DNA from 3 places in the Virgibacillus sp. W0181 genome. Region 1 is predicted to be linked to each of the others. Evidence: riboswitches for the same ligand, from Rfam matches in the RefSeq annotation. Region 1 holds a riboswitch; each other region holds the start of a gene.
The links. Region 1 has a riboswitch for thiamine pyrophosphate ahead of ACLIBG_RS04950 (ABC transporter substrate-binding protein). Riboswitches for the same ligand answer to the same signal wherever they lie in the genome.
Positions count from the first base shown of each region.

Region 2: it holds a riboswitch for thiamine pyrophosphate, as region 1 does, so the genes downstream of both, ACLIBG_RS06075 (YkoF family thiamine/hydroxymethylpyrimidine-binding protein) here and ACLIBG_RS04950 (ABC transporter substrate-binding protein) in region 1, are expected to answer to the same signal.
Region 3: it holds a riboswitch for thiamine pyrophosphate, as region 1 does, so the genes downstream of both, thiW (energy coupling factor transporter S component ThiW) here and ACLIBG_RS04950 (ABC transporter substrate-binding protein) in region 1, are expected to answer to the same signal.

Region 1 is NZ_JBPYCR010000007.1:98,075-108,761, reverse strand. Features, by position in the region: gene ACLIBG_RS04965 (TetR/AcrR family transcriptional regulator) at 1-611, opposite strand, end outside; gene ACLIBG_RS04960 (ABC transporter permease) at 702-1,718, opposite strand; gene ACLIBG_RS04955 (ABC transporter ATP-binding protein) at 1,835-2,560, opposite strand; TPP riboswitch at 2,839-2,948, shown strand; gene ACLIBG_RS04950 (ABC transporter substrate-binding protein) at 3,279-4,292, shown strand; gene ACLIBG_RS04945 (thiamine-binding protein) at 4,687-4,974, shown strand; gene ACLIBG_RS04940 (ABC transporter permease) at 4,971-5,738, shown strand; gene ACLIBG_RS04935 (ABC transporter ATP-binding protein) at 5,738-6,472, shown strand; gene ACLIBG_RS04930 (Zn-dependent hydrolase) at 6,741-7,979, opposite strand; gene ACLIBG_RS04925 (TRAP transporter large permease) at 8,321-9,592, opposite strand; gene ACLIBG_RS04920 (TRAP transporter small permease) at 9,597-10,073, opposite strand; gene ACLIBG_RS04915 (TRAP transporter substrate-binding protein) at 10,203-10,687, opposite strand, start outside.
Region 2 is NZ_JBPYCR010000009.1:98,037-108,723, forward strand. Features, by position in the region: gene ACLIBG_RS06025 (DUF4349 domain-containing protein) at 1-21, shown strand, start outside; gene ACLIBG_RS06030 (hypothetical protein) at 105-506, opposite strand; gene ACLIBG_RS06035 (uracil/xanthine transporter) at 747-2,063, shown strand; gene ACLIBG_RS06040 (GntR family transcriptional regulator) at 2,359-2,733, shown strand; gene ACLIBG_RS06045 (ATP-binding cassette domain-containing protein) at 2,748-3,437, shown strand; gene ACLIBG_RS06050 (hypothetical protein) at 3,434-4,267, shown strand; gene ACLIBG_RS06055 (hypothetical protein) at 4,282-5,496, shown strand; gene ACLIBG_RS06060 (thioredoxin family protein) at 5,517-5,831, opposite strand; gene ACLIBG_RS06065 (CotY/CotZ family spore coat protein) at 6,021-6,542, opposite strand; gene ACLIBG_RS06070 (hypothetical protein) at 7,373-7,516, shown strand; gene ACLIBG_RS06075 (YkoF family thiamine/hydroxymethylpyrimidine-binding protein) at 7,700-8,296, opposite strand; TPP riboswitch at 8,407-8,513, opposite strand; gene ACLIBG_RS06080 (heavy metal translocating P-type ATPase) at 8,652-10,687, opposite strand, start outside.
Region 3 is NZ_JBPYCR010000009.1:33,889-44,575, reverse strand. Features, by position in the region: gene rbsD (D-ribose pyranase) at 1-11, opposite strand, end outside; gene ACLIBG_RS05735 (LacI family DNA-binding transcriptional regulator) at 185-1,213, opposite strand; gene ACLIBG_RS05730 (BCCT family transporter) at 1,661-3,244, opposite strand; gene ACLIBG_RS05725 (GNAT family N-acetyltransferase) at 3,548-4,732, opposite strand; gene ACLIBG_RS05720 (hypothetical protein) at 4,935-5,966, opposite strand; gene ACLIBG_RS05715 (permease prefix domain 1-containing protein) at 5,980-6,849, opposite strand; gene ACLIBG_RS05710 (PadR family transcriptional regulator) at 6,846-7,169, opposite strand; TPP riboswitch at 7,781-7,889, shown strand; gene thiW (energy coupling factor transporter S component ThiW) at 8,195-8,698, shown strand; TPP riboswitch at 8,701-8,802, shown strand; gene tenA (thiaminase II) at 8,880-9,560, shown strand; gene thiD (bifunctional hydroxymethylpyrimidine kinase/phosphomethylpyrimidine kinase) at 9,560-10,366, shown strand; gene thiM (hydroxyethylthiazole kinase) at 10,363-10,687, shown strand, end outside.

The sequences.
Region 1 (10,687 bases):
TCAACTTCCTCATCCCAATCTATCGTTGGTTGTAGGATAAAACGACTAATGGTCAGTCCGAGAATGGTCGGTACAATCATGCGAACGATGCTTTCATTTGGTATATTCATCAGCTGGCCCTTTGCTTTAAAATGATCGATGGTTTTATTTAATGCAGGATAAACTTTTTCCGTAAATACTTTTTTTAAGGCTTCTTGGATTTCCGGGTGGAAGGCGAGCTCCTGTAACAGAATTTTTAATAACGGAATATTTGCTTCGGCAAATGCAAAGCGATTTTTTATAAAATGATATAAAACGTCATCAAATCGGTCATAAGTTTGTTGAAAAACTTCTTCGACAAATTGGTCGGCATAAAAAGGGGCGGAAAATTTAGTTAACCCTGGAATGACGATGGAAACGAGCAAGTCTTTTTTTGTTTTGTAGTGGCGGAAAATCGTTCCTTCTGCTACACCTGCTCGTTTTGCAATTTCACTTGTTGATGTTGCATGATAGCCCTTTTCGGCGATCAATTCGATTGCAGCCTCCACAATTTTTATTTGTTTTGGCGTCATATTTTCTGATTGCTCCATCGTTTCCAGCATATGTTTTAGTATGGAATCATCGGTTGCCATTTATATTTCCTCCTGTAAGTTAGTTACTCTTCAGCATGTGGCTGTGCAACTTTTATTATTTAGACCGCTTCAAGTAGTTAGTAATAGCCCCTATAATGGTCGATGTCGTTTTAACGCGATGATATTCAGTAAAATAAACAGGAATGAAAACCCCATTAACACGGCGATATCCAACATAACATAAGATAAATCTTGTCCGCGAATCATAATTTCTTTAAGTGCGTTTGCTCCGTATGTCAGTGGCATTACTTTTCCGATGGCATTAATCCATGCTATTGACTCGACATGGAACAAGCCGGCGAAAAATACTTGCGGGATAATTACTACCGGGATAAATTGAATCATTTGAAATTCGTTTTTTGAAAAAGCTGATAGCAGTGTTCCAAGGCTTAATGCAGTTATTGCCAATAAAAATGTGATGACGAGCACCGCAATAAATGACCCGCTCATGTAAAGGTCGAGAACATAGATCGAGAACCCCGCAATTATGATTGATTGTATAATAATGAATATGCCGAATCCACTTAAATAGCCGACAACAATTTCCCACCGCTTTAAAGGTGTTGCGAGCAGTCGTTCCAACGTCCCCTGTGTACGTTCGCGTAAGAAGGAAACGCCGCCAATTAAAAATACGAAAAAGAATACAAAATAACCTATAAGAACCGGCCCTGTCTGATCAAATAAGTTAAGATCGGATGATCCGTGGAAAAAATCGATGTCTCGACTGAATGGGCTTGGGTTCATTTGATCTGCTGCTCCGTTCATTACTTTTTGAACAGCTGATGTCGCTGTTGGGTCGCTTCCTTCCATCATAATATTCAAAGTCGAATTATCTACCATTACATGGGCATCGACAGTGCCGTTTTTTAATGCGTTTTCCGCTTCATTTTTCGTTAATGTTTTAATTGATGAGTCTTGATTTTCCAACGCCGTCTCCAGTTGATTTGGTACGTCCGTAACTGCAATGACAGGCTCATAAGGATCTAAATCCAACACAAGCCAGAGCAAGGTCATAACTAGCAATGGGGCAATCATCATTAGTGCAATGCTCCGCTTATCTCTAATAAATTGCTGAACAATTCGTTTAATAATTGCGCGTATACGCATGATTACCACCTCCAAAGTTAAATATTAATGTATTGTGATTGGTACGTTTCTGGTAGTGAGTAGTTGTTTTATCATGGCGCTTTGTTCATCGAAATACCATTTTGCCGATTATCATTTTAAACAGAGTAGCTGGCGCTTCCAAAGTATAAAAATGCCTCTTCCAAGGTTTTCGTGTTGCTCCGCTCTTTTAATTCTGTTGGACTTCCTTCTGCGGTTACATACCCATCCCGCAATAATGACAGTCGATCACATTTTGCTGCTTCATCCATGACATGTGTTGTTATTAATATGGTCGTCCCCTGCTTTTGAAGCTCCTTCAATTCCTCCCATATCGAGGCGCGCAAAACTGGATCTATTCCAACGGTAGGTTCATCAAGAACGAGCAGCTGCGGTTCATGTAACAGAGCAATAGCGAGGGACATGCGGCGCTTCATCCCACCAGAATAGTGTTCTACTTTTTTATCCAAATGTTCGGTTAGACCAACGATATTAGCTACTGCATGAATACGTTCTTTCTGTTTTGTCTTTCGTATTTTATAAATGTTGGCAAAAAAACTTAAATTTTCCCGACCGGTAAGTTCGCTGTATAGTGCATCTGATTGTGCCATGTAGCCAACGTTTTGCATTACGTTTAGTGATGGAATTTTTTCGTCATTAATACGTACCGTTCCAGCAGTTGCACCTAAAAGCCCAATAATAATTTTTACGAGTGTCGTTTTCCCTGAACCCGATGGACCAAGCAGCCCAAAAAGTTCTCCTTTAGAAACGGATAGATTGATTTCTTTTAAAACTGATTCCGTCTTAAAACTTTTTTGAATATTTCCGAGTGTAATAAATGACATGTTTACCCTCCTTGTTATTGAAGTTTTATTTTAATGAGTGATTACTCACTTTTTATTTTATATGATTCTTCCTATATTGTAAATAGTTCCATTTTATTTTTATTCATTTATGAAAAAGGTTTTTTTGGCATTGCACTGTCGTTCGTTCGGGTCCTGCCTACTGTCAACTCGCCCCCTATTTGCAACGAGGTCTATTTTATGGCATACTAGTTCTGTAATGCATTACATGTTCAAAAGACGTTTTGAGCATTTGGCTTATCGCCAAGTACAATTTTATAGCTTTTATGTGGGGGAGCTGGTTATGCTGGCTGAGATTGCATCCTTAAGATGCTAACCCTTTGAACCTGATCTGGTTGGTACCAGCGGAGGGAACATTTCATATGTATCTTAATGTGAATAACCGATGCGCTAAAGGCCGAACCTTTGGCGCATTTTTATTTTGTTCGGGAAAATATAATTCCATGACTTCTTCAATCCATTGATCAGTGTTCGGGTTAATATACGACTCACTTTGCCAAATTAAACATGACAATCAGCTAAAACTCTAGTGATCTATCATCGTTGTTTTTGTAGCAGGTGTTTGCATATTGGGCCATATCCGCAGCTTTTATACGGATTAGTTAGGTTGAGCTCAATGGCAGGTCTCATTGCTGGCAGATGAAGGAACAACTCCACATAAACGTGTAAACAGGTTGAAACATCATAAGGAGGAATACAGTTGAAAAAAGTTTATTCGTTTTTATTTATTTTTGTACTTGTATTGATGGCGGCGTGCGGGGATGATAATGAGAACACAAATGAATCGTCCGAAGACAATGCCGATAACGCTGAGCTAACACCGGTGAAATTTGCACTGGACTGGACACCGAATACGAACCATACGGGAATTTATGTTGCCAAAGAAAAAGGATATTTTGAGGAACAAGGATTGGATGTAGAGATTTTACTACCCGGAGAAGTAGGAGTTAATCAGCTGCTTGCTGCAGGGAAAGCGGATTTTGGGGTTAGCTACCAAGAAGGTTTAACGCAAGCACGTTCGGAGGGGTTGCCGATTGTTTCAGTTGCAGCAGTGATACAACATAATACTGCAGGCTATGCTTCACCAGTAGAAAAAGATATTACCGAGCCAAAAGATTTCGAAGGGAAAAAATTTGGTGCATACGGCTCTGATTTGGAAAAAGCGATGATGACAACATTGATGAATAATGATGGTGCAGATGTAGAAGAAGTTGACTTTATTACGACCGGTGATTCCGACTTTTTCGTCGCTGTAGAAAGGGACGTTGATTTCTCACTCGTTTATTACGGCTGGACTGGAATTGAAGCAGAGCTTAGAGGTGTAGATTTGAATATGGTTTATCTTGCCGATTATTCCGATAAGCTTGATTTCTATACGCCAATTCTAGCAACGAGCGAGGATATGATTGACGCAGACCCGGAAACAGTAAAAGCTTTTACTGCGGCTGCGGTGAAAGGATATGAATTTGCGATTGAAAACCCGGAAGAAGCTGCGCAAGTTTTAATTGATGCTGAGCCTGATTTGGATCCAGAATTAGTTAAAAGAAGTCAAGAATGGCTGTCACCTCGATACCAGGATGATGCGGAGCGTTTCGGTATTCAGGAACAGGAAAGATGGCAAAAGTTTGCTGACTTTCTACTAGACAATGAAATTATTGATGAAGCAGTAGATGTAGACAAAGCATTTACGAATGAATTTTTACCTGAAGATTAAACTGTTAAAGTCAGGTGAAATAAAAAATAATTTTTATTATAAGCTTGAATTGTGAAACGGGTTTTATAACGATTGTATAAATTGGATAGCGTGCTTGGCGGGTCATAAGAAAAGCGCAAGCGCCCTGCCTAGAAACGTAGCGACTGGACTGAAGCAACTAAGATAAAGGAATCACGATGAGCACCGCGAATCGATGATGACTTTCACCCGAGGGCATAAGGGCGACTAAGCCTCTGTCTAAAGCCAATCGGCAAGTCTTCTTTATCGCAAGGCGCTGCAGGAAGTCGCCTAGTTTCTGGGCGCTTAAGCTAGACAGCTATACACAATGTTATATACATTCTAATCTTATAAAGAAAAGCACGCTTGTCTCTTCATATATAAAGGTGGTGGTTAAATGGCTAATGCGTTGTTAAGCATTCAAATTATTCCTAAAGTAAACAATGAAGACGTCTATTCATTTGTTGATGAAGCAATTGCAGTAATAGACTCGGCAAATGTGACATTTGAGGTACATCCAATGGAAACGACGATGGAAGGTGAATTATCAGAGCTGTTGAAAATCGTCCAACAAATGAATGAAAAAATGGCAGAACTCGGTGCACCGGGGGTTATTTCACAAGTGAAAATTGCATATCAACCAGAGGGGATCTCGATGAATAAACTAACGGAGAAATATCAATGAAGAAAAGCATCTTCGTAAAAAGTTGGCGGCCGATTATTGCAATTATCCTTTTTATTGGATTATGGGAAGTAGCTACGCGTATTTTTTCTATTGAAGATTGGCTGCTTCCCGCCCCTTCTGATATTGTGCGGGAGGCTAAAGACGTTGTCCCAACATTCATGCCACATTTGACTTCCACCATTCAATTGTCTATTTCAGGTTTTTTGATTGGAACGACGGTTGGACTTGGTGTTGCAACGATCTTGCATTTATTGCCGCGTGTGCGGGAAACGTTTTTTCCGTTTATCATTTTATCACAAAACATGCCGATCATCGTGCTGGCACCATTGCTTGTCATATGGTTTGGCTTTAATGCTTTGCCGAAGCTGATAATTATTACGCTCGCATGTTTTTTCCCGATTGCCGTTTCAGCGTTGAGCGGGTTTACGCAAACAAGCCGTGAGTTGGTTCATTACATGAAAATGATGGGGGCGAGTAAGAGACAGTTATTTTGGAAGTTGGAACTTCCACATGCGATTCCTTCCGTATTTTCCGGCTTAAAAATTGCGGGAACGTATAGCGTCATGGCGGCGGTTGTATCCGAATGGCTTGGCGCGCAGAAAGGGATCGGCGTCTTTATGACTTTGGCTGCTTCATCCTACCGTACCCCGCGTGTGTTTGTTGCAATCATTGTTGCGATGGCATTGAGCTTATCCTTTTTCGGTCTGATTTTATTGCTGGAAAAGTTTTTCATTCGGTGGCAGCGGAAAGGAGATGATGCATAATGCTGGAGTTGCGTCAGGTGAGTAAATCTTTTGGCGACAAGCATGTGTTGAAGGAAATTTCCATGCAAGTGGAGGATGGTGAACTTGTCTCATTAATTGGTCCATCCGGGAGTGGTAAAAGTACATTGTTCAGCCTTGTCGGAGGATTGCTCACTCCCGATAGTGGTGATATTTATTTAAATGAGGAGCAAATTACAAACAAAAGCGGATTTATTAGCTATATGCCGCAGCAAGCTTCCCTTTTTCCATGGCGGACGATTCTAGATAATGTGTTGCTTGGCCAAGAGCTGCAAGGAGAAAAAGATGCCGAGCGTGCAATTGCGATGTTGGAGAAGGCTGGGCTTGGAGATGTTGTTCATGCCTATCCCCATGAGCTTTCCGGCGGCATGATGCAACGTGCTGCTTTTATTCGTGCGTTGCTAAGTCCGCAATCAATTATGTGTCTCGATGAACCGTTTTCTGCGCTCGATGAATTTACGCGACTGGACATGCAAAAATGGTTGTTATCTATTTGGGAAGAGCATGATCAGTCAATTTTGTTTATTACCCACAGTATAGATGAAGCATTGTTTTTATCGGATAAAATTGTTATTTTGTCTGCAAATCCGGCAGAAGTGAAGGAAGTTGTAAATGTTCCATTTGCCCGACCGAGGGATGAAGAAATTTTATTAACATCGGAATTTTTACAATGGAAAAAGGATATTATTAAAATAATCCAAGGCGATATGCATTAGTGCATTGCCTTGGATTTTTAATGTAGATGGGTGGGTGTTTAGCGTAATTTTATTTCGGTGTTAATTAGGCTATCGGCTTAAAATGATTATACTAAGGTGAAGTGCCCTGCCACCGCTTTAAGGAGTATATTGGTGCGTCGGTTACACACGTTTTTCTCATGGTGATGTCCTCTAACCCTGACGCGCGATCCCCTTTTTCAATTTAAATAACTCCCTTATTATCCATTTTAAAAAGCTGTTGCACCATTGGCGACAACAACTTTTTTGATTATTCTTCAGACAAGTACATTATTGTGTTCAATAAAACTTGGGTCCCTTTGCCACAGTCTTCTTTGCTGCTCCATTCAGTTGGGTGGTGGTTTTTTCCGTCTTTCGAACGGACAAATACTATACCGAAATTTGTTATTTTACCGAGTACAAGTGCGTCGTGTCCGGCACCGCACTTCATTTTATGTGCCGGCAAAGAAGCGTCCCAGCAGGCCTTTTCCATTTGTTTAATTACCTCAGGAGAGCAGGCGACAGGCCCTATGTCCAACTTAATATCCGTTTGCAGTTCAACATTTCTTTGTTTGGCGATCATTCGCAGTCTTTGGATTATTTCTTTTTTCATTTGTTGACGAATTGCTTTATCGGTATGCCGGAAGTCTATTGTAAATTCAACGGCTTCGGGAATGACGTTTGTTTCGCCCGGTTTGAAATTCATTTTTCCGACAGTGGCTACTCCTTCCCATTTGACTGCAATTTTTTCAATGAGAGGAAGTGCGACGGCCATAGCAAGCGATGGATCCTTCCTCAAAGACATTGGGGTTGTGCCTGCGTGATTAGCTTCACCGATAAAAGAAACGTTCATTAGTGCAGGGCCTCGTACGTCTGTAACAATGCCGATTGATAAGTCCTCCATTTCTAAAATTTTGCCTTGTTCAATATGAAGTTCGACATATGCTTTTATTTCTTTTGGATGTCGAATTGCATTCCTATATTCCTTCGCATTTAATCCGGCGTGGGCAAATGCTTCGGCATAGGTAACTCCATTTACATCCGTCATCTGAAAATGCTCCTCGTTCAAATCACCGATCATTCCTTTGCTTCCGATAAAACCAGAGCCAAATCTAGCTCCTTCCTCGTCGGTGAAAGAAATAATTTCTAGAGGGTGAACGAGCGTTACTCCTGATTCATTGATCGTGCGTGCGACTTCAATTCCTGCAAGAACACCAAGTGCTCCATCGAACATGCCTCCTTGAATGACGGTATCAATATGTGAACCGGTAATGACGGCCGGCCTTGTATTATCTGTACCGGATAATCTTCCAATAATATTTCCTACAGCATCGATGCGCACATGAAGTCCCGCTTCCTTCATTAACAGCATAATGTACTTCCTTGCTTCCATATCCGCTTCGCTGAAAGATAGTCTTGTTATACCGGTACGATCATCATTGCCAATTTCCGATAGCTCAAGAATCGATGCCCATAGCCGGTCTCTATTAATTTCATAATTCTTTTGCATCGATTCACCTCCTGCAACTTCCTATACTTGACGTATCATCATTTGTTTCACAACCTATATAAGAAAAGCGCAAGCGCCCCGCTTAGAAACGTAGCGACTGGACCGAAGCAACTGAGATAAAGAAATCACGATGAGCACCGCGAATCGATGATGACTTATCGTAAGGCGCTGTGGGAAGTCGCCTAGTTTCTGGGCGCTGAAGCTAGACAGATATGCGACAAATTTTATACATTCTTATCTTTTAAAAAAAGAAGTCTCCTATATTGATAAATTATGCTTTTCCTCGCACTTTAGGCGATTAATTACAGTGGAAAGGAAAACAACTGCATTCATTCAAGCACTTACATAAATAAACTTGGAACCCAGAGTGTTAAGGACGGAATGTATGTCACTAACAAGACAACAACTGCTCCGACAAAGAAAAATGGTAGTACATCTTTGATTGTTTCTTCCATATCAATTTTCGCGAGGTGAATCGATATGTACAATGTCGATCCAACTGGCGGTGTAAACAATCCAAGCGCCAACGTACAAAGCATAACAATCGCAAAATGTATTGGATCCATGCCGATCGTTTGGGCGATCGGAAAGAAGATGGGGATGAAAATAAATAAATTCGGAACGAGCTCAATAACCATCCCGGCAAGTAACATGACGACTACAAGCAACAAGATGAGCCCCCAATCAGCAACACCAAGTCCTAATAATAATTCCCCGAGCATTTTTGGAATTCCCTCCGAAATAAGTACCCACGTAAAGATCGTGGAAGTACTCACAATAAACATAACAATCGCCGTACCGTACACTGCTTCGACGAGGGAATCAACAATCTTTTTGAAATTCAATGTACGATACACAACTGTACCGACTAGAAATGCATATACGGCTGCAAGCGCTGCTGCTTCAGTAGCTGTTGCAATCCCAAATACAATGACATAAATTAAGACAACCGGAAGGATCAATGCCCAAATCGCTTTTCGAAAGCTGACGACAAACTCGGAAAATGTTGCACGTTTTTCTTTCGGATAGTCTCTTTTTACGGAAATAAAAATCGTCAAAAATAAAAATGCGACACCGATCATAACACCTGGTATAACACCGGCTAGGAACATTTCCGCTACCGATAAATTAGCAAGCCAAGCGATGATGATCATTGTGCTGCTTGGCGGGATAATAATTCCTACAACCGAGCTGGATGCATTAATTGCGGCTGCGAAAGGAGATGAATACCCTTTTTTCTTCATTTCTGGAATTAATACACTTCCAACAGAAGCTGCATCAGCAACAGATGAACCGGACACACCGGCCATTCCCATACTCGTTACAACGGAGACACAACCAAGTCCACCCGGTAATTGACGAGCCATTGTATCTGCCAGGCTAATGATTCGTTGAGCAATACCTCCATGGACCATTAAACTACCTGTCAAAATAAAAAACGGGATCGCTAAAAAAGCAAAAGATTGCGAGTTAGAGAAAAATTGCTGTGCTACCATGGATAGCGGAATCCCTTCTACCATCATATACATTAATGCGGATGCCCCCATTGCAAATGCGATAGGCACACCGAAAAACATCAAGCCAAAGAAAGCTAAAATCATTACCCAAATCATGTTATTATTCCTCCTCTAACGCAAGGTCTTTTTTTACGATCATCAAATACAATTGATATACAATAACGAGGGTAATACCGATAAATGCTGCGGTAATGGAATAATGCAACCATGCTTTGGATATTTGCAAAACAGGGAGACGCTGTGATGCGGAAATGTTAAATAATTGTACACTCGATATAATCATATATACAGAAAAATAAAGCATAATTAATTTCGTAATAAATATCGATACAACTTGCATTTTTTTCGGCAAGAAGTTTCTGAAGTAGCTAACTGCAAAGTGTCCATTATCCTTCGTTACAATAATTGCAGCCAAAAAAGCCATCCAAGGGAATACGATTGCAGCCAGTTCACTCGTTTGTTTAACCGGCGTATTTAAAAAGTAACGACTAATAACTTCAAAAGAGACGATCATTGTTAATAAAGCCATCAATATATTCGTTATTATACGTACAATAGATATAAACTTATCGATCATGTGTAACCCTCCCTCTTCTAATTCCTTCATTTAAAAGAAATAGAGACGGCTTGCTCCGCCTCTATTTCTTATTTTCTTATTTCGGTACCGGTTCTGTTGATGGGCAACCGACTATTCAACTCAATACGATCATTCATTATTTGCGCGATATTCTTCCAAGAATTCTAGTAGTTCATCTACCGCTTCCGGACTTGTCTGCTCTCTAGCGATATCGTAAACAGGATCCATTTTATCTCGAAAAGGTTGTGGATCCGGGTTGGTGATTTCAACAAATTCATCTTCCAGAAGTTCATCCATTTCTAGACTTTCTTCAATCGTATATTCACGGGATGCTGCTTCCGCTTCTTCACCTGCTTTTAATACGAGCTCTTGTGTTTCTTCATCTAATTCATTAAACATATCGAGGTTCATAATGAACTTTGACGTGTAGAAAGCGATATTTACATTCGCTAAATAATCCTGCACTTCATGGAACTTCGTTTGGTATATCGCATCTTTTGGGTTAAACTGGCCATCGACTACCCCTTGAGAAAGTGCTAAGTATAGCTCGGAATACGGAAGCTGAGATACTTGACTACCCAATGCTTCAAAGGTTTCCATTAATATAACGTCAT
Region 2 (10,687 bases), on a different contig from region 1:
AAGAAAAAAGGGGATAAGTAAAAGTAAAATACAAGGAGCTCTTATTCTGGCTCCTTGTTAAGTTTAAATAGGAAGAAGGTATTTTCCAAACGCATCATATAAGATTAACGTGATGTTACGTCATCTTCCGTTTTCATAAAGGTTAAAAGAACAAAGAAAACGAAACTGAGCAGCAAGATTGTGCCACCGACGATGAAAAAGATTGTTGGTAAAGCACCTTCCATGCCAAAAGGTCGTAAATAATAAAACCACATGCCAACTGTTAATCCGATTGCGCCAATAATAGCTGACCAGACATGTAGCTTGACGATTACTGTTTTGGCAGGTGTAAATACTTTATAATAGACCGCCCAGGCAAAAAGGGTTAACCACCCAACCACTAGAATATGTGCGTGAACTGTTTTAAATTGTAAGCTCCCCGCGCCCGCCATATGGGACCCTAGAAATGCCCCCAATAAAGCAAAAAGTGCGGAAAAGCGCAATAATATTTTACTGTAATAATTCATGAATATCTCTCCCATTCTGTTCTATGTTTAAAAGTAGTTCTTGAATTTATTATAGTTGATGAATATGAACATATGATGAATAAATGATTACAATGCTATTTATGAACAGTATAACTCTTTTCCGAAATTGTTTCAGCCTTTCCCGGCGACACGGAAAAGAAATGCGGATTGTAGCGAAACATATCCTGTAAAAATATATGAAACAGTCAATATGCTCTTAATGAGAGGTGGTCTGATCCCATGGATGAATTACGTAAATCAGGTCATTGGATTGCGGGTCTGCAATGGCTCTTTTTTATTTTCGCCAATATAGTTATCATTCCAATTACTGTTGGTGAAGCCTATCAGCTTTCACAGGAAACGATTGTAACGATGTTGCAACTAGCTTTTATGGTAACAGGGTTGGCTTGTCTGGCACAAGCATTTCTAGGTCATAAACGCCCTGTTGTTGAAGGACAATCCGGCTTATGGTGGGGCATTATTTTAACGCTCGTTGTTACAACATCAGCTCAAGGGATGCCTTTGGAAGAACTGGGCGGTAGCTTGGCGGTTGGTATTTTGATTTCCGCTTTTTTGACTGTACTTATTGGAGTAACAGGATTGGGACCAAAGCTTGCAAAACTTTTTAACCCGAGTGTAATGGGCGTTTTTATGTTTTTATTCGGCTGCACATTAATACAAATATTTTTAAAAGGGATGCTCGGGATACCTTTTGGTCATGTTGAGGAACCAACAAGCATCGATGTTTCCGTGTCCTTATTATCTATTCTGATTGCACTACTCGTTATAGGTTTTTCTATAAAATTTCCGGCCAAGGTGAGAAGTTACGCGTTGCTTATAGGAATTGTCATCGGTTGGGCAGCGTATACCCTTATTTTCGGGTCAACCCCGTCAGTTGGACAATCGTCCTTTGACCTGACATTTTTTCCCCTCGGGACACCGACATGGAATAGTGGAGTTATTGTGACGGTTGTACTTGCCGGGCTACTTAATACGGCAAATACATTTGGAGCATTAAAAGGGACGGACCCGCTCATGGGAGAAGTAACAACAAAAAAGCAATATACTGTATCTTTTACGATAACGGGCATATTTACTGGATTAGCAGGCTTGTTTGGGCTTGTCCCATATGCACCGTATGTATCTTCAATCGGATTTTTAAGGCAGACAAATATTTATGACAGACTCCCTTTTATTTTAGGTAGCTCGATGTTTTTTCTTATGGGGGCCATCGCGCCTATAGGACAGTTTTTTTCAACATTGCCCTTAAGTATTGGCAGTGCTGTATTGTTTGTCGCGTACTTACAGTTGTTCAAATCTTCTTGGGATTTCTTTACACAAGTGACGTTCAATACAACAAATGTATATCGAGTAGCGATCCCGTTATTTACCGGAATTATGATCATGACGTTTCCGGCAGTATATTTTGAATCATTGCCGCGTATTATCCAACCTTTTAGTAGCAGCGGATTGCTTGTAGGCATCATTTTGTCACTATTTTTGGAAAATCTGCTGAATTGGGATCGCATTGGATACAGTATAAAAACGAGACGGTGAGTTTCAAGCGCTCACAATGTGGCTATATCTACTAAACTCGTACTATTTTTTTAGTAGATAAAAAAGTATAAAAACTATCCTACTGCATAAGAGCGTCTAAGGCTTTCGCCATCAAGTCTTGGAGATAAGTCAAGATTTCTAAAAAAACAGTTGACATCCTTGGTGTATGAACCATATAATACATACAGGTAGTGTGTTGCGTGGGTAATACACTGCCTTAAATATACTTTAAGTGTACTATCCTTTTAATACAGAAGGTGTTATGAAGATAAGAGGACGGGAGTTGAAATAATCCATGCAGCTGAAGTTTAACAATCGCGATCCGGTTTACGTACAGGTTGTCAGGTATTTTAAAGAACAAATGGCAAGCGGGATGCTTGCGTCTGGACAAGAAATACCGTCACGTAGAGAACTTGCCAATAAGCTGAAAATTAATCCTAATACAGCGCAACGGGCGTATAAAGAAATGGAGGAAGCAGGTTTGATTTTTACGGAGGGGAACTTGCCAAGTAAAATTACGAAAGATGAACATAAGATTAATTCTATCCGCAATGAACTGTTAATGGATGCGGTTGATACATTTGTTCAGTCAGTACGTCCGATTAATGTGTCTGTTAATGAATTGGTTCAGCTGGTTACCGATAAATACAGAAAAGAAATAGGGGAGTAGGAGGGAGATTTGCCATGATTGAAGTAAATGGAATAACAAAAAAATACGGACGAAAAAAAGTGCTGACCGGTGCGTCATTTACAGCTAGTAAAGGGGAAATTACATGTTTGATTGGTGTGAATGGGGTTGGAAAAACGACCATCTTAAATGCGATTATGGGTTTAACTCCGGTTCAAAGTGGTGAGATCTTGATTGACGGTAAAAAGCTGACCAAGCATACATATAATAAAATCACCTTTATTCCCGATGCTATTACGATGTTGCCGCAAATGCGGATTTCGGATGCGATGGCGTTTATGGATGACTTTTATACGACGTGGAATGAAGAGCGAGCAATGGAATTATTAAGATTTTTCCGTTTGCAGCAACATGAACGAATTTCAGAATTATCAAAGGGAAATACAGCAAAAGTGAATCTGCTCCTAGGACTAGCGTTGGATGTTGATTATGTACTTATGGATGAACCATTTTCCGGAATAGATATTTTCAGCAGAGAACAAATAGCCAATGTATTTACTAGTCATTTAATTGAAGAACGGGGCGTTATTATTACAACGCATGAAATAAGCGATATTGAACATTTAATCGACAAAGCTGTTTTATTGGATAATGGGATGATTTTAAGAGAATTTAATGCGGAAGAAGTCCGGGAAAAAGAAGGAAAATCGGTCATTGATGTCATGAGGGAGGTATATCAAAGGTGAATTATTTAAAACTTTTAAATTTCGAGGTCAATCGAATTGCTAACATATTTGCCGGACTTTTGCTGTTAACGGTCGTTTTCCAGTTTGTCGGTCAAATTTGGATAACAAATAGTTATTTAAGTGAAGCGAAGGATCTAATTCAGTATAGTGGAATGTCACAGGCCACATTTATTGAGCAATACGGCCGAATTGATATGTTTCAAATCGTCCAGTCGCTTTGGTTTGTTGCACCAATTGCCATTGCCGCGGGAGCATTGATGTTTTATATATTTTTAATCTGGTATCGGGACTGGTTCGGTAAAAACACGTTCGTTTATCGTTTGCTTATGTTGCCAACTTCCAGAGTAAATGTATTATTAGCAAAACTATCGACTATTATGATTGCAGTGCTCGGGCTTGTTTCTTTTCAATACATTTTATTAATCATCCAAAGCACAGTCTTGAAATGGATGGTACCAAGAGATTTTCGGGTAGATTTAACAGTTCCAGAAATCGTGGGTAATTTAGAATACCTTTCGATTATTATGCCGGAATCATTCACTCAGTTTCTTTTACATTATGGTGCTGGATTAACTTTTCTTATGATTTGTTTTACCATCGTTTTACTAGAACGAAGCTTTCGGGTGAAAGGAGCCATCATGGGTGTCGGATATGGAATTGTTTCGCTCGGTCTATTTCTTCTTCCTTATCTCATTTTACTTTTCGTTGTGGAGAAAGATATTTTATATCCAGCAGAGCATCTATTCATTCAAATTGGTATTGGTGCTATTGTTTTGGCGGTTTCTACGTGGCTTAGTTCGTATTTAATTAAAAATAAGGTTACGGTGTAAAGGAGGCGATGAAAATGACTAAATATTGGAAGCTGATTACGATTTCGACAGTGATTATATTTTCGATTGCTGCATTATATATCCAATCTGCACTGGCTTCTAAAGAATTTCCACAGTTTGTTATAAAAACAGACGAAGGCGATGAATCGATAATTGACGATTTAGTCCTATCGGGTGATTATATGGGATATTCTCAAGGCGAGCCATTGCGCATCGATACAAATGGAACAAACTATTTACGGGATCAATCTTTCTTTAATCAACTAGGCAAGCGGTATGGCCAGATGGAAACAGAGTTATTACAAAATAAGTATAAATCCTTTATGAGAGGGAAAGAGTCGTGGGAAGGAGTATTATCCAATGAAGCTACATATCTCGCCTATGCGAATATTCCTTACGGCTATTACAGATCCGGCAGCCAACAGTTTGAGATCGCTGTTTTAAATAAGGAGACGGATAAAACTATCTCCTTTGAACATGCGATCCCAAACGTAGGTGATTATTATTACTTTTCCGTAATGCACGTACAATTGGTTGATAATAAGTTACTCGTCATTACGGAAAATGGACCTCCGGAAGGTAATTCCAGTGAACTTCATCTGTATACGTTTAATTTAGATGAACAAGTGTTGATAAGTGATGATGTCATCACAACGTATCAACATCCGGTTGATAATATGGGTTATACTGATATGGTTGCATTACCGAATGATTCTATGGAAAATAATACCTTTGCTATTGCGCATCAAAAGTATAAGGAGTCTGATGTTCCAACAAAATATGGTGCACATGAAATAGTTGAACAGGAAGTAATCATTTATGATCCAATAGCAAAATCAAAGCAAGCGATAGAAAAAATTGAAACGGACATAGATATGGGAGAATTAATCGCTTATAGTGGAAAACAATTATACTTTCAACAAGTCGATGGAAAAGGATCTCTTCGTATTGCGGAGTATGATATGGAAGAAAGTAAACTGAAAAATAACTTTATGTCTCTTCCAGGGATAACCACTACGGAATATATGATGGGTGAGTTCAACATCAAAGTCCATGATGGACATTTATATGCAATCACACCATTTAAAGATAATGAAAATAAATCCTTTGTTATGGTCGGATCGATGGATACGGGTGAAATTGTCTATAAAGGGGAAATTGTTACAAAAGGTATCAATTCCTTAGGGGAGGAAAGGTTTCTGTCTATTCACGACTTTAGCTGGAAATAAATCAAAAAGGAAATGGCTGATCACGCTTTATGCTGATCAGCCATATTTCTGTAAATTTTATCTATACGCTCATCCAGTTTTTGCATATGAACAATTCGCGCTTCCCGAATATATTCTTTGCCACCTACAAATAGAAGCAAGACAGGAACCGTGAAAATAGAAAAACGACCAGCTACAGCTTCTACTTCAGACGCATCAATATGAGCGGCTTGAATTTTTGGGTAATTTTCTAATAATTGCTCTACTTGAGGTAGCAAGCTATGACATACACTGCAATTTGGTCTGGAAATATAGAGAAAAGCAAGCGTTTGTTTTTGGATGAATTCATCCGCCATTTCTAGTGAAGTAAGCTTTTTAAAAATCGACAATTAAACATGCCTCCTTACGGTTCATTTTATCATGTCTATGAACAGGGATGCATGTTTAATGTTTAACAGATTAAACAGCTAAACCTGCATAAATAATATGCAGGTTTAGCCATGTCAAATGGAAAATTCACTTCCCGGAAGCTGAAGAATATTTGGTTATGCCGACATAGGAGTACATGAGTCAAGACAAGCAATGCCGCTGAAACTATTTAAATCTACCGTAATACATACACCAGTTGCACGAATGGCGCGGCGGCTATTGCCAGGGAAGAAATCACACGCTTCATCACCTCTATCTATAGCTGCACCACCCTCTGTAACTGCTCTCATTAATTCAAGCTGGACACAGCATCCGTCATCTCCTTCTACAAACTTTTTAGCCTTAAAAATCGGTGTTTCGAAACAATCAAAATACGTACCGGAAGCTCCTCCACCTAAAGGTAGCTTACGAACTCCACTTGCAATAAACGTGCTACAGTCACCTTTACAATAAAGCATGAACGGAATCGTATCATTTCCATTGTTATTTCCATTTACTGTTGGTGATAGAAGCTCACGAATCGACTCTTCACACCCAGTAGAACAGCAACCATTTCCATTGTTATTAGATACCTCATCTTGTGCTGCGACAATTTCTCTTACAATCCCGCAAACACATTGACTATTTTCACAACTCATATAAAAACATCTCCTTTTTTTGTTATCTTCATGATGCACTATTACTGTATGTAAACAGACAGATAAAGAATGTTTACTAGTCTAGTTCTATTAAAAATGATCAAATCGTCTTGATTGAGTAAAAAATGTATGCTTACCCTAGTGGATGCGCCAACCCGAATTAACTTTGGCGACATAGATTAATATATATCTATACAAAACAACGGTATAGATTCCTTCCACAACCCATTCAAAGATAGAAAGCCAGCTGCACGAGAGCTAGGCTTTCTATCTTTGTTTTTGTATTAAAAGACAATAATTTGAGAGTAGCATTATTTGCGATTCACTATTACATAAGTACTAGACAACTTTCACCATTTCCCGGGAAATAATGACAAACTATTATACTTTCATAACTGCTTCGGTTTTAATCGTTTAAAGCCCTCTTGTGTCGAATTCTTGAACTAGAGATAGAACAAATCAAAAGGTATTGTAAAAGGAGAAAAGCAGGATTGCGTATACAGCCGGTAACTTGTCTGTCATGCATAAAAAAAATAAACGAAATTAGGGGATGCAAAAGGAATAGAAGATGCAAGGGTATTATTTAATCCCAGTAAAGTTAAAGTGAATTTTAAAGAGAAGATATACAAGGAATCATTAAGTAACTCGATTATCCGGTTTTATCCAATAAAGTAAGCTGACTGCGGGGAGCTGTAACAAACAATTGTAGTTGATGTTCAAAGAATTGGTTTGTAATTAACGAATGAAGTGGAATATTTTCATGTAAAAAAGGTCCATGATCTATATGCACCAATAAGAGATAAAAAATAGTTTCTGGAGAACGTAATTGATTGGGTAGAAATAAAATTATACTTGATCAAACGATTGATCAATATGCAATTATAGAAGAAAAGAACAGAAACATAGAAGCATTCATAAGGATTAATAAACAGCTTTCAGATAATATTGGAGTAGTTGATGAAGTCCGAAAATAAGCTGTAGATGCTATTATCTCTGAGTAACAGTGTATGGAGTTTAACACTTGTAATTCTTGAAGTGAACTGAGATTTATATTAAGTAAGAAGAGCAACTAACAAGAGGTAAGTTGCTCTTCCATATTGCCTAACAACTGCAGATAGTTTAGCTCAACTAAAAAGTGCCGTATGAGCCTCTGTAAATCAACCTTCAGTGTGTGACGGGCTATTAGCTGAAACAGAAACGGTCATAACGGTATGGCTGGATCCACCTTCCACTGTTGCGCGAAATACGGATTCAAGTCCGGTAAATATGTCATTTGTCTCTCCACGTAGCCGAGTGGAATAATGGGCGTGCGATACATCGACAAATTGCTTCATTGCTTCGATCTGGTCATAAATAATGTCCATATAATTTCCACCGCCGAGTGGATATAGTGAAAATTTAGCTGCTGCAAATTGTTTAATGTCTTGAACCGAAGCGGCATTCAAAGGGTGATCGTCCTCTGCCATATACACATCACCTGCCGAATCACCGGGACATCCAAATGAATACGTTGCTTGAAAAGAAACGTGTTCCCCTGTTGTGGCTGCTTCGAGAAAAATGGCTTTCGTCACATCGAATACATGAATCATTTTTCCCCGCACCGTTGTCGTTACATCGTCTGTTTCCATCCATACTTTGGATGTGTCCGCTTTTTTTAATGCGTCTAAAATGATCGCTACAAAGTTATTACTCATTGGTGATACAGTAAAACTTGCACCGGCAATTTTATGCGTCCCACATGCTTCATTTGCCATAAAAATTCCTCCTTATTGACAGCTTATTAAAGGGAGAACTCCCTTTTTGAAAAATGTTTCTATAACAAAAAAACTGAACCCTTTTCGAGTGCAGTCTTTAATAAAGATTGATTGTTATGACTGCACTTTCCCACGCTGGTATTATCCAGTTCGGGTAGTAAGGGTCAGAAACGAAGTTCCTCTCAGCCATCCTCTGACAGCTCCCCTAGTGCTAAAAAATTATAATGTTTGTATAGGTTCATTCTATCTGAACGTTTGTATCATGTAAAGGATTCCCCTTGTTCTTGTGTTAGTTCAACAAAAAATAATCAGCCCATCAACAAATGTACGGTTGATGAGCTGATTGGTCAGGCTTCTATATCGATTGTTGTGAGACGTGTTCGGATATATCCTTTTTGTTTTTTTCTTTACCGTTCATCAGTCGCATGGAATTTAATACGACGAGCAATGTTGCTCCGACATCTGCGATTATTGCAAGCCAAAGGGTAAGCCACCCCGGAATGACGAGTAGGAGCGCAATGATTTTAACGCCAAGTGCAAAGCCGATGTTTTGTTTAATGATATGCAACGCTTTACGGCTTAATGAAATGGTATAAGGAAGTTTTTCCAAATCATCTGCCATCAAGGCAATATCAGCTGTTTCGAGCGCCGTATCTGTACCTGCACCGCCCATGGCAATCCCTACACTTGAAGTGGCAAGTGCTGGCGCATCATTCACACCGTCACCAACCATGGCAACATTTCCGTGACTAGCCTGCAACTCTTTAATTGTATCTAGCTTATCCTCTGGCAGGAGGTCCGCTCTCGTTTCCGATATTCCTAATTCTTTGCCAATCGCCACAGCTGTTGTTTTGTTATCACCGGTTAGCATCACGGTTTTCTTGATACCAAGCTGCAGGAGTTGCTTCATAATGGAAAAGCTGCTATTTCTGATTTTATCAGCTACAGCTATCAATCCATAAATGTCGCTATTCGTTCCAAGTACCATCACTGTTTTTCCTGCTGCTTGTAGTTCGTCAATTTGCTGTTTAATTTCTACCGGTAGCTTACTGATTTCTTCAAATAATGCCGGATTTCCAATGAAAAATTCTTCACCACTGATAACGGCTTTTGCACCTTTGCCTGTAATTGATTGAAAATTCTCCGCTTCCATTTCTTTAGCTTTCTCCCGTTTTGCTTTCTGAATAATCGCAGAAGCAAGCGGGTGTTGGGAGTACGCTTCTATTGATCTAGAAATGCTTAATATCTCGCTTTCCGTAAAGGATCCCACCGGAACAATGTCTGTTACTTCTGGTTTTCCTTCTGTTAATGTTCCTGTCTTATCAAAAGCAATGACATTTAAGCGTCCGGTTTCTTCTAAGTGAATACCGCCTTTGATTAAAATACCATTGCGAGCCGCGTTTCCGATAGCGGTGACGATAGCAACAGGTGTGGATATAACAAGAGCACAAGGGCAGCCAACAACAAGGACAGCCAATCCGAGATATACCCACTCTGACCAACTTGCACTTGCGATAAGTGGAGGCAAGATGGCAACCAATAGAGCAATTATCATAATGGCCGGTGTATAGTATTTCGCAAATTTATCGACAAACTGTTGCGAAGGCGCGCGCTCTGCTTGCGCTTCCTCAACTAAATGAATGATTTTCGCGATTGTAGTATCTTCCACACGCTTTGTGACACGGACTTCCAAATAACCTTCTTGATTAATGGTCCCAGCAAACACTTCGTCCCCAAAAGTTTTATGAACTGGAATGGATTCACCGGTAATTGCTGCCTGATTAAGCGATGATTCACCTTTAACCACTTCACCATCCATGGCCGCTTTTTCTCCGGGTTTGATTACCATAATGTCATTGATTCGTACATCCTCCACATTAACTTCTTCGTTTACATTTCCGTGTTTAATTGTTGCTTTATTCGGTGCAATGTTTATTAAAGAGCTGATCGATTGTCTCGCTTTATTGATGGAGTAACTTTCCAACGCCTCACTTAATGCGAATAGGAATACAACAATAGCACCTTCGCCCCACTCGCCGATAATAGCTGCTCCAATAACAGCAATCGTCATTAATGTTTTCATATCGAATTCCAGTTTTGCGAGGTTTTTGAATCCGACTTTAAATAAGTCATATCCGCCAATTAAAATAGCCAATGCAAATGTGCCGATTGTAAAAGGAGCCTTTGCGCCAAGCTGAAAATAAAAAAGGTAACCAACGATAATGAAGAGTAGAGAAATCATCGTTAAAATATTTTCGCGTTTTTTCCAAAAAGGTTCCTTTTTCTCCGGTTGCTGCTGACGATCCGGCAACACTTTAATCCCATCGAAAGCCCCTGCTTTTTCTAATTGTTCGATGGTTGCTTCTCCGTTTATCTTAAGCTTAGAAGCGC
Region 3 (10,687 bases), on a different contig from region 1:
CTCTTTTTCATCGTTGTTCCTCCTTTTGATGTAAACGTTTAGATAATATTTAAATGATTTATTCCTTCTATATATTCATTCTTAATATGGCTAAAAACATCTAATTGAATCGGATTTTATGTTCGTTTTCAGACTAACTTTTAAAGCATAAGGTTCCTTAAGACCCTATATGCTTTTTTATTCTCTAGCGAATACGCCTGCATGATTCTCTTATGTTCAGATGGGGGGTTAAAATAAATTGCCTTTTTTGCATGGATGATTCATTTCCCGCCTTCATCCGGTCGTAAAGCAATTGAAACGAAACTTCGCCCAAATGCCTCATCGGTCGTGAAACGGTCGTAATTTGTGGACTCGTAAATGTTGCAATTTCTATATCATCAAAACCGATAAAAGCAACTTCTTCTCCCAACATCCAATTTAATTCTTTCATCGCTTTAAGGGAGCCTATGCTCATTAAGTTGTTGCTGGAGAAAATGGCTGTTGGAGGGTTTTTCAATTGAGCGAACCTTTTCGTCAATTCAAATCCGCTATATTCTTTAAAGTCCCCATCGCCAATCCACTCTTCTTTCGTTTCCAACCCGTGTTCTTCCAACGCTTGCATATACCCTTTATATCTTTCAAGACCAGGTGTAGTATCTTGTGGCCCTCGTATAATCGCAATCTTTTCATGGCCCTCTGTAATTAAATGCTGGACTGCTTCATAAGCACCTTCCCGGTTTCCAATAATCACAGTATCAACGTCAAATTTTTTTATGACCCGATCTACTGCGACTATAGGGATATTCGCGTCAATCAAAGGTTTGAGTTGTTCTCCGCTTTCATCGGCAGTTGTAACAATAACCCCATCTACGCCTCTTTCCAGTATGTGTTGAACAATTTTACGTTCAACTATTCTTGAATCATTTGAATTACTAAGTGTAGTAAAGTAATCCTTTGCAATCGCTTTCCTCTCAATCCCAGCAACTACTTCGGAAAAGAAAGGGTTACAAATATCTGGTATAATTACGGCAATTGTTTTTGTTTCTTTACGCACCATGCTGCGTGCGACTGCACTGCGGACATAGTTAAGCTCTTTGATAGCCTGTACAATCTTCTTCTCCGTCTCCTTGCGTACGCCTCCTTGCGTGTTAATTACTCTAGAGACGGTCGCTACAGATACGCCGGCACGTTTTGCAACATCTTCTATAGTTGGTTTAACTCGATTTGTTTTCATAGTCAGTCACCTTTTAAATGTAAACGTTTAGAAAAATAATTAAAAGGATGACATGAAAGCGTATCCCTTTAAAATTAATATAGCACTATTAAATTAAATATGCAACGTTTTTTTTAGGATAAAAGATCTATTTTAGATGGTAAAATCAATCTGATCTCTCATTAAATACAAGTATTTTCATACTTATCTTTAATACTATAAATGATTCGAGGATTTATTGATATGCTTTAATTTTCAGGTTAAAAAATTGTAACCGTTTAGATTCCTAACAATAAAAAAGATTGCACAAAAAACATAGCACTTTAAAAACTAATATTGTACTATTCATTTTGTTGTGCAACCCTTTTTAGTCAATAAATTGTATTCCAAATTCATACTAACCTTATAGAATGCTTAGTTATATCTATCAATTCTAATTCAGACAGCGGTATCGTAAATCTTGTGCTTTCAGGACTTTTTGCTTTGTTCATGACCTGCAGTTTGTGCACCTCGCACATTATGGATCCATGCTTTATCTTCATCCATCATTTTTTTGGCTGCATAGATGGTTAAAAATTGAATAACAATAATTGGCAGTCCCATTATTCCGGAAAGCACTTCTAACGGTTCAAGCCCTCCAATTCGCAAGAGCAGGAGTGCAAGCACTGTAATTACACCAGCTACAATAATTCGAAGCAGTCGAGACGGCTCTCGTTTACTCATATTCTCTGTACCTGTATATGACGCGATTGTATAGGTGGTGGAATCTAACGTTGTCGTCAAGAAAATCATCGCAATGATGACGAAAACAATAATAACCACAGTCTGTAGTGGTAACGACTGAAGGATTGTAGGAATGGCGGACATTTTATCGCCGTCCACGATTTCGTTCATATTTAATTGACCAGTTAAATATCGATGAACTCCCAATCCTCCCAAAACACCTGTTGCCACCCATGAAATAAGAGTCGGGGCAAGTAAATAGGTCAGGATCATTTCTTTTATTGTCCGCCCTTTGGAAACTTTTGCTGCAAATACGCTGTGCAACATCGCCCATGTTGCACTGTAAGCAAACCAAAAAACTAGATGACGTTCAATATGAGTACTACCCTTCAGATCTAGCGAGTTAGTATAAAATGCTAAATCTGTATAATGAGACAGCAAAAATCCAACTGTATTCGTAAAGTAGTCCAAAATAAAGATACCCGGACCGAGAATCATAATGAAGATAGCGAACGCAGCTGCCAAATACATATTGAGCGTGCTCAACCTTTTAATTCCTTTTTCTATACCTAGATAAGCACTGATGGAGAATAATGCCACCCAAATAAGAGTCACAATGAGTGTGAGTCCAAAGGAAACATCAACACCTATCAGTTCTGCAATATTATACGTTACAATTGGTGCACCAAGGCCTAATGTAACACCAGCTCCTGCTAAAATACTGACGAGAAAAGTAACATCTAAAACTTTACCACCAAGGCCGTCTGTAAAGCGGTCTCCAAAAATGATTCTACATGCTTCGGATATCCGCATGAGCGGCTTTTTGCGCACATGAATAATATAGCCGATTGCAGGGGCAGCCATGACAAAGATCGCAAACACTTGTAGGCTCCACATAAACATACTATAAGAATTTCCCCACATAAGTGCCTGTACCGAATAAGGTTCAACTCCATTTGGCGGCGACTCTGCAACAGATGCCCATTGGAGCATACCTGTTCGCATCACAGTGGATCCAAGCCCCATCGATATTAAAATTGATGCGTATTCAAACAAATTAAAACGCGGCTTGTCACTCGGATCGCCCAAAACAACATTTCCATATTTGGAAAATGAAAAATAGAGGCCAAATCCGACCAAAATGATCGTATACCAAATATAGCCCCATTTAAAATGTTCCACAATCCAATTAAAAATGCCGTTTAAAAATTGCAGAGATTGTCCTTCCTTAACCGTAAACGGAATACTGATTGCAATGATGATTAATATAGCTGGTATAAAAATACGATAATCAATTAGTTTATTTGATTGTTTCCCTGGATGACCCATATTTCTAAAACTCCTCTGTCCATTTTTCGATACTTACCTTTTCTTTTAACTTTATTACAAAGAATTAAACCTAAAAATACGCACATTAAAAAACTGAACCCATTTGGATTCAGTTTCATATTTTATAAGTTTTCTAAGCGATCGTTATAGTTTAAGTAAGAAGCATTGAGAACAGATTAACGATAACTAGTGGGCTAAATCTCCTTTTAGTAGATAACAAATCGTATGACACTCTTTACTTTAACCGTTAAGCGCATAGTGAAAACTTATTCCATTCATCGTAATATTGCACTTTATCGTTTTTTAAAAAAAGTCTGTAAAATATGTTTGTCTATCCGGAATGAGCTTTTCCAGAAGCTCGGCCTGCCCGAAATCGCCATCAAGCAATCCCGCTTCGAAAAATTCCGTCGGCCGCTTGTAGTTCATTAACATCGCCGACAAGACTTCAATGTTGCAATTGATCCCCGGCCCATCCGTTTGACCGCGAGCATAGTCCACTCTCGTTTCATTCTGTTCCCATTGTAGTTGATATGTTCCGCTATTCTCCGGTAAAAAACGGTCTTCAACATGAAGGTTTACAACGGTGTCCAGCTGTTGTTGAAGATTATTAAATTGATATTGTTTTAAAAAGGGTAATACATCTACAATTCGTACCATAAAGTACGGGGTTACCTCTTGTGTAAACGTAGGTTCATCAACAAGCAACGGTAGCTTATCATCTTCAGGTACGGTAATATTCACTTCAGCGGCCATCGAGTCATGATTTGCTATAAACTCATACATCAATTTCCACCCGTTCAAGCACGTGTATGCCATTTCTTTAACCGTAAAAACGTCATTCTTCACTTGAAAAATAATGTATCCTTGCGGGACCCCTTCCAAATTATATGCAACTGCCGTATGATCGGAATCGTTTTTAAGCACTCGTTGTTCCCACCACTTTTCATCACGTACAACCATGCCGTTAAATTCCTTTGCATATGTTGAGTAAATCGAATGCAATACATCTATATTTGATTTCGAGTCCATACTTCGAATATATCCGGATCCTTCCCATTTTCTTTTTAAGCTTGCAATTGGGATTGTATATTGTTTTTGGGCAAACGCTATTTCCCAGCCGTACCTACGATAAAATGCAACGGAAAAAGGATGTAAATAGGAAACGACTTGTCCATTTTCCTTCATATGTTGCAGTGCTTTACTCAAAAGATGCTTCGCTATCCCCTGCCTGCGGTATTCAGGCCAAGTTGCTACGGAAGCAACACCACCCATTGCATACTCAACGCCATTTATGTAAGCAGTAAGTGGAATCAGATGTAGTTTTCCCGCAAGCTTACCATCGACGATCCAGCCCCAAATAGTATGTCTGTCCGTTTCCGCTTGCTTTTTTTCCAATGCTTCTTCGGATAATTCATATTGGAAAGCAAATTGTTGTAGCGCAAAAATTTCCTCGTAATCAGATCGATCTAATTGTTTAATTTCTCCCAATGGTAAAAGCCTCCTAAAGAATCATGATGTTTCGTCTGTATTTTACATGATTTCAGAAAAAAGCACATCTAAAATTGCTGTTTACAATTTGATGTGAACTTTACATACTCTCCAAATCCGCCTGTGACCACTTTATTTACAAAACATCCTGAATCTGAATCATTGTTTATTCATCATTGAAATTGCCATCTATTTAAAGCTATTAATAATCAAGTTCTATTTCTTTAATATTCTCGCCGTTTCTATCCATCCGGTACAACCGATAGTCAGACTCGCTTTTAGCGAACTGTTTATCAACGATGAAATAAACGACCTCCCCTTTTGGGCTGATAACTGGACGACTCGTATACTCACCTAAATTCGTCAACTGTTTCTCTTCTTCTGTTTCCCAATTGTAATTATATAATTCGTATTCGTAAGTACCTCCTTCTTGTGCATTACTGATTGATTGAAAAATCATTTCCGGTTTGTTTGGCACAATAGCAAAATCAAAAATGTCTACTTTTCTATTTTTATTACTTTGAGTCACCATGTTTTCTGGTTGATCAAGCGGGATCTTATAAATGCGCTGCTTTGCTGCAAAAATATCCTCCGCTGATTTTGTGTTCGTGTCGTCTTGCAATTGGACGTAAACGGCATTTTCGAAACTTGAAACAGTTAAAGAATTCATGGAGTAGCTGTCTTTCGTAGTATACCTTGTACGTTTTTCTTTGTTCAGATCATAACTGAAAACATCGACACTGTGGGGATTTGCGCGAGCAATTGGTGAGTAATTTTCAAATGTTGCAGCCCGCAAATAAAACAAGCTATCTTTGTTCTTCGGATCAAAGGTGATTTCCGTCAGTAATGAAGGATCATTAAACAATTCTTCTGTCTCAAATGTGTCCATATCTAATAAATAAACAACACTTTGCAATTTTTGTTCCTCTTCTATGATCTTGTCACTTACAACATAAGCGAGTGTACTGCCATCCGGAGAAAAAGTAAGATCTCCAATCATTTTTTTATTATCCAGTTCGACAACCGGGTTTTCCTTTCCATGTATATAAATTCCTGGCTTCCCTTCGTCAAAAACTACATAGGCAATCGTATTATCCGATGAAACATCATATATTTCAGTAAGTCCTTGCTGCTTCTCATATTCGGATTTATTAAAAACAAGGCCTACGACAGCTAATATAACAGTTATAAATCCTACCGAAGATAAAATGAAAATGAGTCCTTTTTTATTCATATATACAGGCTCCTTAAAACGAAAATCGCGGAATATAAAAGATAATAACAATACTAACGACAAGTAATAATGGTAGTGCTGCTACAATATAGGCACTTTTCACTTTATTTCTTTTCCCTAATTGGATCTGAACAATGTACGCTGCAATCCAACAAACAAGTGGAATAAAAATAAACATATACCCGATCAACCAACCTTCGGAAAAGGCTAAAAATGCCCATAAAAAAAATAACGTAATCCCAGTTAAAGCTATCCCTATTGTTATATTATAAACATGCAAATATTTGACTTGTTTTTTATCATTTTGTTGATACGAAAAATCAACAATCGTCGTCCGGTATACGAGTACAATACCGAGCAGAACTATAAATAAAGCTACAAAAGAAAATATTACGGAAATAAATTGATTAGACTGTACCCCTGAAAAACCAAGAAGATAGACGAACACATGAATGATAAGCGTGCTGTTCAACCACCTTTTACGATCCATTGCAGGGAATGCCTGATAAGCGAATAAAAAAAGTATGGAGCTCGATGCCATCGAAATGACCAGCCAGACAATGAGCGCGTCACCTTCCACAAACAGCTGAGTGACATAGAAAAGCACGGAATAGCATACCGACGAGATTGCAAGCACAAGCAATAATAATTTCCGATAAGGGAACATCGCTTCTTGAATTTCTGTGCCGATCTTTTTTGACGCGCCAAATTGGTCAATTGCTAACTGCTCTGCCTCTTTTCTGTTGTACCCTTCCTGCACCCAATGTTCAACGGAAAGCTCCAGGTGATCACGGATTTCCTCGTGTATTTCTGCTTTCTCCGTTTTGGTTCCATCGATTTGTGCGCTGATCGCTTGGACGAAAGCATCTAATTTCACACTCATACGAGACCCTCAGAGCTTTTGCGGACAATTGTATTCATCCATTCCCAGTTTTTTTGTTTATTAACGAGCTCTTGCTTTCCATCATCCGTTATATAATAATATTTTCGTCTGCCCTTATCGAGTTCTTTCCAATACGATTGAATCCATTGCTTCCGTTCCATTCGTTTTAATGAAGCGTATAAAGTCCCTTCACTCATTTCATACGTATCATCACTTATCTTTTTCAAAATTTTTGTCATTTCATAACCATACAAATCACGTTGTTCGATTAATGAGAGCAATAAAAGATCAATACTTCCCTTCATCATTTCCTTGTCCACGGGTACACCCCCAACGCATATTTCCTACTATTGTAATACGATGCACATCGCATTGCAATGTATTAACATAAAAAAATGAAGCCTATGCTGATATAAAGAAAAGCGCAAGCGCCCTGCCTAGAAACATAGCGACTGGACTGAAGCAACTAAGATAAAGGAATCACGATGAGCATTGCGAATCGATGATGACTTTCACCCAAGGGCATAAGGGCGACTAAGCCTCTGTCTAAGCCAATCGGCAAGTCTTCTTTATCGCAAGGCGCTGCAGGAAGTCGCCTAGTTTCTGGGCTAGCAGGCTTAGAACGCCACGTCCTGTGGCTCCGCCTGGGACTGCGCATAAATGCTCGCCCCACCGAAAAGATTTGCACTAGAACTTCCTGTACGTCGAAGCTAGACAGCTATGCACAAAATTATATACATTCTTATCTTTTAAAAAATGAATATAGATACGACAATTCCCTCCATGAGTTGTTATCTTAAAACGGTCATAGATACTATATTAATGGTGAAATTATCTCCTAAAAAAATCTACCAGACTCTTTTTCCTAAATTAAGCATGACAAAAGACAGCGTATTTGGTATGGTGAGTATACAAACAAAATTATTCCATAGAAATCTACTAGGGGTGCCCTATTAATGGGCTGAGAGAAAAGTGTGTCTTTTCGACTCTAAGGACCTGATCTGGTTAATACCAGCGGAGGGAAGTAGTAATTACGATGCAATACGACGATCGTTCCTTCCAAGCTGGGTCCTTATTTACGGATCCGGCTTTTTATGTTTTTGACCATTATTAATAATAGCTGCTGATGACTTGAAGCTCAGAAGTGATATCAATAGATTGCGTAAATGTAAAAAGATGTCTAGTTGTCACAAACTGATCTCAAGTGAGCCCTCTTCTATAACCAATCATCTTTTCCTTAACCTTGAAAGAGCACCTTGAGAGTACAGATCCAATTACTCGAATTTTTTCATTTTCAACGAACTGGAATTTGTTTGAAATTACCGAGAAGAGGTGAAATTACCGTTTGAATCGTACACGATTACTTACAACAATGGCTGTTTTTATCGCAATTGGCACTTTAGGTTCACAAATGCTCTGGTTTCCCGCGGGCGTTGCAAAAGCATATCCTGTTCAGCATGCGGTTAATGTAATTGCTGCTGTCATGCTGGGACCAGGTCCAGCTGTTCTGATTGCTTTTATGATCGGACTCCTCCGAAATATGCTCGGACTTGGGTCGTTATTAGCTTTTCCCGGTGGTATGATCGGTGCCTTTTTCGCAGGTTATTTGTATAAGAATATGGGCAGAAAAAGTTGGGCTGCTTTTGGCGAAATAGTTGGAACCGGGATTATTGGGGCCCTCTTTTCCGTACCGTTCGCAAAGCTGCTTATTGGAACTTCTTTCGGCGCTTTGTTCTTTTTACCGCCATTTCTCGTTAGTAGTATATCCGGATCGCTTATTGGCTTGTTTATTGTTGCCCGGATAAAGCAAACAGAAGGTTTACACCAGCAAATGTATGTAGCAAAATAAGACGAAACTGCTAGGGGTGCTAACGCTGAGATAAGGAGATGATCCTTTGTCCCTTTGAACCTGATCTGGTTAATACCAGCGAAGGAAAGTAGCTGAAGGAATAATACTTACACTCCCTCTTTCATTCTACTTTCCTCCCCCCCTTGCAGCTTCCATTAAACACTACAAGGAGGCTATTTTTATGACGTTTACCAAACAATTACGAGAAGAGAATAATGATGTATTTGAGGCAATTTTTAAACACCCATTTGTTCAGGGCATTGGGAAAGGAGATGTTCCAAAGGAAGCTCTCATTCATTATGTCAAAGCAGATTACGAATATTTGACTGCGTTTATGCATTTGTATGGGGTGGCCATTTCGAAAGCCTCGTCCCGTGAGGAAATTGCTTTTTTTAATAAACAAATAGATTTTGTATTAAATAGTGAAGCACATCCCCATAACAATTTTTGTGATGTAATTGGAATTGGCTATGATGAGTTGCAAAGGTACCCATTACCACCAACCGCCGATCATTATGTAAAACATATGATGTATCACGCTTATAATGGTAGTCTCGGAGAATTAGTTGCCGCTCTGCTTCCATGTCCGTGGACCTATTTCGCCATTGGAAAAGAGTTGATAAGGACATACAACCCCCAAGAGGATCACCCATTTTACGAGTGGATTTCTTTTTATGCAGATCCGGGTATTGTCGAACTGGAAATGCGCAAACAACTAGATGGAATTGCTGAGAAAGCAAACACAGATGAAATCGCTAGAATTAAAGATGCATTTCGGAAAAGCTGTCTTCTTGAGCTGAGTTTCTGGGAAATGGCTTATACGTGTGAAGTATGGCCATTGGAAAATAAGGTGGGTGTATAATGGGGCACGTTCCATGCGCACTGACCATTGCAGGCACCGATCCAACCGGAGGTGCTGGAATTCAAGCTGATTTAAAAACCTTTCAAGAATTAAAAAGCTATGGCATGTCCGTCATCACTTCTGTCGTAGCGCAAAATACAACTGGTGTTCAGGATGTCCATCATCTCCCGCTTTCCATGATCGAACAACAGCTGAACTCCGTTTGGAAAGATATACCGGTTCATGCTTTTAAAACCGGAATGATAGCAAATATTGATATGATGAAAATAGTAAAACGGAAAATAACTCAAGTAGCTGCACCATATGTTATGGATCCGGTCATGGTGACAACAAGCGGCGATCCGTTAATTGCCATGGATGCCCGTCTGTATTTGCGAGATCAGCTTTTACCTTTAACAACGATCGTCACACCAAACATTCCGGAAGCGGAAGCCATAACAGAACATTCGATTCAAACAGAGGATGAAATGCAGGCAGCAGCGATTACCATTGTAAAACACTTCGGGGCCGGGGCCGCACTCGTAAAAGGCGGTCATTTAGATGGAGATGCGGTCGATATTTTATTTGATGGGAAACAAATCAAACGTTATGTTGCCAATCGAATTGATACAAACAATACCCATGGGACTGGCTGTACCCTATCCGCTGCAATTACAGCATATTTGAGTCATGGATTCACATTGCATGAAGCTGTGCAGAAAGCGAAACGCTATGTCACTGCAGCTATCGAGCAATCTTTTGCCATTGGGCATGGTAGCGGCCCGACAAACCATTGGGCCACTCGAGGAATGGAGGTAAACCAATGAAAGAGCACGTTATTAAAAACGTCCGTAAAAACAACCCATTAATTCACCATTTAACAAATCAAGTTGTAATGAATTTTACTGCAAATGGGTTGCTTGCCTTTGGGGGTTCACCTGTCATGGCAAAAGCGAAAGAAGAAGCAGCTTCAATGGCCGCCATCGCTGATGGGGTGTTAATTAATATCGGAACATTAACAGCGGATGAACTGCAAAGTATGATTAAGGCAGGAAAATCCGCTAATCAAAAGGGTGTTCCTATTGTACTTGACCCTGTTGGCGCAGCGGCCACTCCATTTCGTACAGATGCGTTGAAAGAAATATTGT